One region of the Streptomyces sp. NPDC006655 genome, then DNA from elsewhere that is predicted to be linked to it. Evidence: riboswitches for the same ligand, from Rfam matches in the RefSeq annotation. Region 1 holds a riboswitch; the other holds the start of a gene.
What was found. A riboswitch is a leader RNA that binds a small molecule or an ion and turns the genes downstream of it on or off. The one in region 1 is predicted to bind glycine.

Region 1 (3,396 bases):
CGCAGATGTCGGCGACGTGCTCCTCGAACACACCGTGGGTGGACGGGTAGGTGATCATCAGCACCGCGAGCTCGTCCCGGTGCTGCTCGATCTTCGCCCGCAGGTCCTCGACGTCGATCTCGCCGTCCCCGGCGGTCTTCACGACGACGACCTTCATCCCGGCCATCACGGCGCTGGCGGCGTTGGTGCCGTGCGCGGAGGACGGGATCAGGCAGACGGTCCGCTGCGCGTCGCCGTTGGCCCGGTGGTAGGCGCGGACGGCGAGCAGTCCGGCGAGCTCGCCCTGCGACCCGGCGTTGGGCTGCAGGGACACCTTGTCGTACCCGGTGACCTCGGCGAGCCGCTCCTCCAGTTCCCGGATGAGCGTCAGATAGCCCTGAGCCTGCTCGGCGGGGGCGAAGGGGTGCAGCTGGCCGAACTCGGGCCAGGTGACCGGCTCCATCTCGGTGGTCGCGTTGAGCTTCATGGTGCAGGAGCCCAGCGGGATCATGCCCCGGTCCAGCGCGTAGTCCCGGTCGGCGAGCCTGCGCAGGTAGCGGAGCATCGCGGTCTCGGAACGGTGGTCGTGGAAGACGGGGTGGGTCAGGTAGCCCTCGGTGCGCAGCAGCGCCGCGGGCAGCGTGTCCTCGGCGGTCGCGTCGAGCGCCTCGACGTCGCCCTCGACTCCGAAAGCGGTCCAGACGGCGGCCAGCTGGGCGCGCGTGGTGGTCTCGTCGCAGGCCATGGAGACGTGGTCGGCGTCGACGAGCCGCAGGTTGACACCGTTCTCGCGGGCAGCGGCGACGATCTCGGCCGCCTTGCCGGGCACCCGGGCGGTGAGGGTGTCGAAGTAGGCGCCGTGCACGATCTCGACACCGCCTGCCGTGAGCCCGGCCGCGAGGACGGTGGCGTACCGGTGGGTGCGCCGGGCGATGGCCCTGAGCCCCTCGGGGCCGTGGTAGACGGCGTACATGCCGGCCATCACGGCGAGCAGCACCTGGGCGGTGCAGATGTTGCTGGTGGCCTTCTCCCGGCGGATGTGCTGCTCACGGGTCTGCAGCGCGAGCCGGTAGGCCTTGTTCCCGTCGGCGTCCACGGACACGCCCACGAGCCGTCCGGGCAGGCTGCGCGCGAACTTCTCGCGGACCGCCATGTAGCCGGCGTGCGGTCCGCCGAAGCCCATCGGTACGCCGAAGCGCTGGGTGGTGCCGACGGCGATGTCGGCGCCCAGCTCGCCCGGCGAGGCCAGCAGGGTCAGCGCGAGCAGGTCGGCGGCGACGGTGACGAGCGCGCCGAGCTCGTGCGCCTGCTCGATGACGGGCTTGATGTCGCGTACGGCTCCGGAGGCGCCGGGGTACTGGATGAGCACGCCGTTGATCTCACGCGCGGCGAGGTCCGCCGGGATGCCGTCGGCGAGGTCGGCGACCACGACCTCCAGGCCCGTCGGCTCGGCCCGGGTCCGGATCACGGCGATGGTCTGCGGCAGCGCGTCCGCGTCGACGACGTAGACGCCCTTCTTGTTCTTGCCCATGCGCAGCGACAGGGCCACGGCCTCGGCGGCGGCCGTGCCCTCGTCGAGCAGCGAGGCGCCGGAGGTGGGCAGTCCGGTGAGGTCGGCGACCGCGGTCTGGAAGTTCAGCAGCGCTTCCAGCCGGCCCTGCGAGATCTCCGGCTGGTACGGCGTGTAGGCCGTGTACCAGGCGGGGTTCTCCATCACGTTGCGCAGGATGACGGGCGGGGTGAAGGTGCCGTAGTAGCCCAGGCCGATCATCGAGCCGAGCACCTGGTTGCGGTCGGCGAGCGAGCGCAGCTCGGCCAGCACCTCGGCCTCGGTGCGGGCGCCGGGCAGCTCCAGGCTGTCGGCGTTCTTGATCACGTCCGGCACGGCGGCGGCCGTCAGCTCGTCCAGCGAGCCGTAGCCGACCTGCGCGAGCATCTTGGCCCGCGCCTCCTGGTCGGGCCCGATGTGACGCTGCTCGAAGGGAATTCCCTGTTCGAGCTCGGAGAGCGAGGGGCGGTGGGCGGTCATTGCGGAGGCCTCCTGGTCTGACGCGACCTTCGAGGGGCACCCCGGCACGGGTACCCCGACGGCCTCCCCCTCTGTCATCTCAACCTGAGAGCTTCGCCGGACGCCCGAGGGCTCCGGCTTGCACCGTCGGTGAGAGCGGACACCGTCGACATCCGCCCTGCTTTCCAGAGTGACCTCGTCCGTGCGGTACGTGGGCCTGAGAGATTCCGGGGAGGATTTGCTCCTTCGGCGCCTCCGGTTTACCCGAAGGACTCTCCCGCACGGGGTCAGCAGCCGCTTGCCAGCCTACCAGCGGGGGCAGCGCACGGGTCTTCGAGTGGCCGCCTCGTTGAATGTGCTCTTTTGTAGTGCTTACGGATGAGTTGCGACCAAGTGGAGGGCCCGTGCAGACCGACATCGATCCGCGCAACCTGATCGGCCGCAAGGCGTTCGACCGCAACGGCACGAAGATCGGCACGATCGACGAGGTGTACCTCGACGACGCGACGGGCGTGCCGGAGTGGGCGGCCATACGCACCGGCCTGTTCTCCCGGGACGCGTTCGTGCCCCTGGAGCCCAGCGAACTGGTCGAGGGCACCCTGCGCGTCCCCTTCGAACGGGCGTTGATCAGGGACGCCCCGGACTTCGGCGTCGGCCGCCATCTGTCGCCCGAGCAGGAGCTCCAGCTCTACCACCACTACGGCCTGGACACCCCTGTCCCGCCGCGCCCTCACCCGGACCACGACTTCGGCAAGCTGGCGGGCACGGAGGACGCCGGGGCATAGCGCCCGACCCGGTGGAGCCGACCGGCGACCACGCCCCGCCCTCACCCGCCCAGCCCTCACCCCTGTCCTCCGCCGGCCCTGTCCACCCGCACTCCCCGTCCTTTCTCCACCAGCGGCAGCGGATCCGCCGGCTCCAGCTCGAGGTCGTCGACCCGGAAGGTCCGCACCCGCCCCGCCGTCACCGCCCCCGGCGTCTCGAACCGCACCGTCACCCTCCCGAGCCCACTCCCCTGCACCCATCCGTGTCCGTACTCCGCATGCCGCACGTCGTGGCCCGCGGGCCACCGCCGCTCGGTGACCGAATCCTGCGAAGCCGTCGGCGCCGCGACGTCGTCCTCGACCGGGACCGTCTCGGCCGCGTCGCCCGCCGCCTGCGCGAACAGGTCTTCCTGGGTGTAGTCGGCCAGCCCTGTCACGCCCACCCCCAGCAGCCGCACACCCCCGGTCGTGTCCACCGAGTCCAGCAGCCGCGCGGCCGCCTCCCGGACGACCGCCGGGTCGTCGGTCGGTCCCCTGAGCGTCTCCGACCGGGTCAGCGTCGAGAAGTCGTACCGCCGCACCTTCAGCACGATCGTCCGCCCGGACAGCCCGGCTTCCCGCAGCCGCCGCACGCACCGGTCCGCC
Region 2 (3,396 bases), on a different contig from region 1:
TCGGTGACGTCGACGTGCTCGCAGCCGCCGTAGTAGCGGCGGCCGGGGTAGCCCTCGGCGTACTTGTTGGTGAGGACGGAACCCTGCGCCTCCATGACCGCGAGCGGAGCGAAGTTCTCCGAGGCGATCATCTCCAGGGTGGACTGCTGACGCACCAGCTCGGCGTCGACCGCGGCGGCGACCTCCGGGTCGAGCTCGTGCAGGGACGTGTTCAGAACGGACATCTGTTTCTACGACTCCTAAGCCGGTGTTCCTGCGGCCGTCGGCCGGCGGTGGGGTGTCCCTCAGCCGGCGGTGAAGGCGGTGTAGTCGTCGGCGGAGAGCAGGTCGGCCGGCTCGTCCGCGAAGCGCACCTTGAACAGCCAGCCGCCCTCGAAGGGCGCCGAGTTCACCAGCGACGGGTCCTCCACGACGTCCTCGTTGACCTCGGTGACCTCGCCCGTGACCGGCGAGTACAGGTCGGACACCGACTTGGTCGACTCCAGCTCGCCGCAGGTCTCGCCCGCGGTCACCGTGTCGCCGACCGCCGGCAGCTGGACGAAGACGACGTCACCGAGCGCGTTGGCCGCGTGCTCCGTGATGCCGACCTTGGCCACGCCGTCCTCGGCGGCCGACAGCCACTCGTGCTCCTTGCTGTAACGCAGCTGCTGGGGGTTGCTCATGTCCTGAATTCTCCTGTACGCGGGGGAGTGCTGATGAAGGGGGAACTGCGGAATGCGGGCCCGAGCAGCGACGATGTGCTCGGTATCACCCGCGGTCGCTACTTCTGGCGCTTGTAGAACGGCAGCGGCACGACCTCGTACGGCTCGTGGCTGCCCCGGATGTCGACACCGACCCCGGCCGTGCCGGGCGCCGAGTGCGCCGCGTCGACGTACGCCATGGCGATCGGCCTGCCCAGGGTGGGGGAGGGGGCGCCGGAGGTGACCTCGCCGATCACCTTGCCCGCGGCGACCACCGGGTAACCGGCGCGCGGCACCCGGCGGCCCTCGGCGACCAGACCGACGAGGACGCGCGGCGGGTCCGACTCCGCGCGGGCCGCCGCCTCGGTGAGCGCCTCGCGCCCCACGAAGTCGCCCTCCTTGTCGAACTTCACCACCCGGCCGAGCCCGGCGTCGAAGGGGGTCAGCGAGGCGCTGAGCTCATGGCCGTAGAGCGGCATGCCCGCTTCGAGCCGCAGGGTGTCCCGGCAGGACAGGCCGCAGGGCACCAGCCCCGCAGGCCTGCCCGCCTCGGTCAGGGCCTGCCACAGCTGCACCGCGTGCTCCGGCTTCACGAACAGCTCGAAGCCGTCCTCGCCGGTGTAGCCGGTGCGGGCGATCAGCGCTGGGACCCCGGCGACGGTGCCGGGCAGCCCGGCGTAGTACTTGAGGCCGTCCAGGTCGGCGTCGGTGAGGGACTTCAGGATCCCGGGCGACTCGGGCCCCTGGACGGCGATCAGGGCGTACGCGTCCCGGTCGTCGCGCACCTCGGCGTCGAAGCCGGCGGCCCGCTCCCGCAGCGCGTCGAGGACCACCTGGGCGTTGGAGGCGTTGGCGACCACCAGGTACTCGGTGTCGGCCGTGCGGTAGACGATCAGGTCGTCGAGGATGCCGCCGTCGGCCCGGCAGATCATGGTGTAGCGGGCGCGGCCCGGCCCGACGGAGGCGATGTTCCCGACCAGGGCGTGGTTCAGCAGCCGGGCCGCCTCGGGCCCGGTCACGGTGATCTCGCCCATGTGGGAGAGGTCGAAGAGGCCGGCCGCGGTGCGCACCGCGACGTGCTCGTCGCGCTCGGAGCCGTAGCGCAGGGGCATGTCCCAGCCGGCGAAGTCGGTCATGGTCGCGCCGAGCGAGCGGTGCAGGGCATCGAGTGCGGTGCGGCGGGGTGCGGCGGAATCGGTACTGCTCATCGGTCGGTCGTCTCCCAAGGGTCCCAAAGGCGTGACAGGCGAGGGCGGTCCTCCCCGCTGTCCTCCCCATCTGTCATCGGAACCTGAGAGGTTCGCCCTGACCCACGCGGGGGCACGGCTTGCACCTTGGGTGGAGCCACTGACACAGCGGCCCGCTTTTCAGATGTGCCTCGCCCGCGCGGTAACGGGGCCTGAGAGATTCAAGGGAGGGACTTGCTCCTTCGGCGCCCCGGGCACCGTGGTGCCGGGGGACTCTCCCGCGCGGATTCAAGCGGCCGGTATGCAGTTGGCGCGGACATCATTGCACGCCGCCCGCGACGGCGGCAGACCGGACGTGCCGCGCCCCTTTGTGACGGGCCTGTGGCAGGAAGCGAACGGAACCGCGAGACACCGTGCATTACCTTCTCTTTACATTAAGTGGGGAGAACCTTTCCTGAACCCCCAGGGAGGACGGTCACGGTGACAAGGACCACGGCGTACGCGACGACGACGGGCATCGCCCTGCCCGGGCAGCCGACGGCCCCGGCCCGCGAGCGGTGCGGCGGTCTCCCCGTCGCACCGGTCGTCCGCGACCTGCGCGACCGCGCCGGCCACAGCCCGCACGGCCTGCTCTTCGGCCCCCGTGACCTGGTGGTGGTCACCGGGCTGCCGGGCAGCGGGAAGTCCACGCTGATGCACCGCACCGTCCAGGGCATACGGATCGACTCGCAGGACACCCGCGACCGCTGGGACGCCCGGCTGGCCCGCGTCCTGCCGTACGCCGTCTACCGCCCGCTGGTCCGTCTCGCCCACTACGCCGCCCTGCGCCGCGCCCTCCGCAGCGGCGAGGGCGTGGTCGTGCACGACTGCGGGACGCAGGTCTGGGTGCGCGACTGGCTGGCCCGCGCGGCGCGCCGCCGCGGCGGCACCCTGCACCTGCTGCTGCTCGACGTCACGCCGGACACGGCCCTGGACGGCCAGCGCGAGCGCGGCCGGGGTGTCTCGCGGTACGCCTTCCTGCGCCACCGCCGGGCGGCGGGCCGGCTCATCCGCTCCGTCGAGAAGGGCGAACTGCCCCCGGGCTGCGGAGCGGCGCTCCTCCTCGACCGCGACGCGGCGGACGCACTGCGCCGCATCGCCTTCACGACCTGACCGCACCCACCCTGCGCGCGCGGCGCCCGTCCGTGCTGAACTGGGCGGGCCGAATGGGCTGCTGGCTTTGTCGGTGTCACCCGCTAGCCTTTCCAGCCTCAGCAGTGGTTTCCAACAGGCGGTAGGCAGATGGACTTCCCGGCGGACTTTCCCGCGGACTTCCCGGCACAGGCACACCCCCACCCGCACGGCGGTTGGCCCGGCAACGAACTGGAGGAGGTGCTGTCGGCCTCGCTCGGGGTGCCCGCGGCGGGGGGCCGGCTCATCGAGGTGCTGGGCCGCAGCTTCCTCTGGGTCCCGCTACCCGAGGGCGGCGGCCCGCACAGCGGCTCCCTCGACCTGCCCACCACGGAGATCGCCGGCCAGGTGTACGTCCC

Region 2: another riboswitch for glycine. It lies ahead of gcvT (glycine cleavage system aminomethyltransferase GcvT); the one in region 1 lies ahead of gcvP (aminomethyl-transferring glycine dehydrogenase).

Annotation. Positions count from the first base shown of each region.
Region 1 covers NZ_JBEYJU010000109.1:9,733-13,128, reverse strand. Annotated here, with positions in the region: gene gcvP (aminomethyl-transferring glycine dehydrogenase) at 1-2,008, opposite strand, end outside; glycine riboswitch at 2,183-2,277, opposite strand; gene AB0958_RS38040 (PRC-barrel domain-containing protein) at 2,392-2,772, shown strand; gene AB0958_RS38035 (DNA polymerase IV) at 2,829-3,396, opposite strand, start outside.
Region 2 covers NZ_JBEYJU010000026.1:82,442-85,837, reverse strand. Annotated here, with positions in the region: gene glyA (serine hydroxymethyltransferase) at 1-224, opposite strand, end outside; gene gcvH (glycine cleavage system protein GcvH) at 285-662, opposite strand; gene gcvT (glycine cleavage system aminomethyltransferase GcvT) at 761-1,888, opposite strand; glycine riboswitch at 2,058-2,158, opposite strand; gene AB0958_RS17600 (AAA family ATPase) at 2,348-3,019, shown strand; gene AB0958_RS17595 (enhanced serine sensitivity protein SseB) at 3,149-3,396, shown strand, end outside.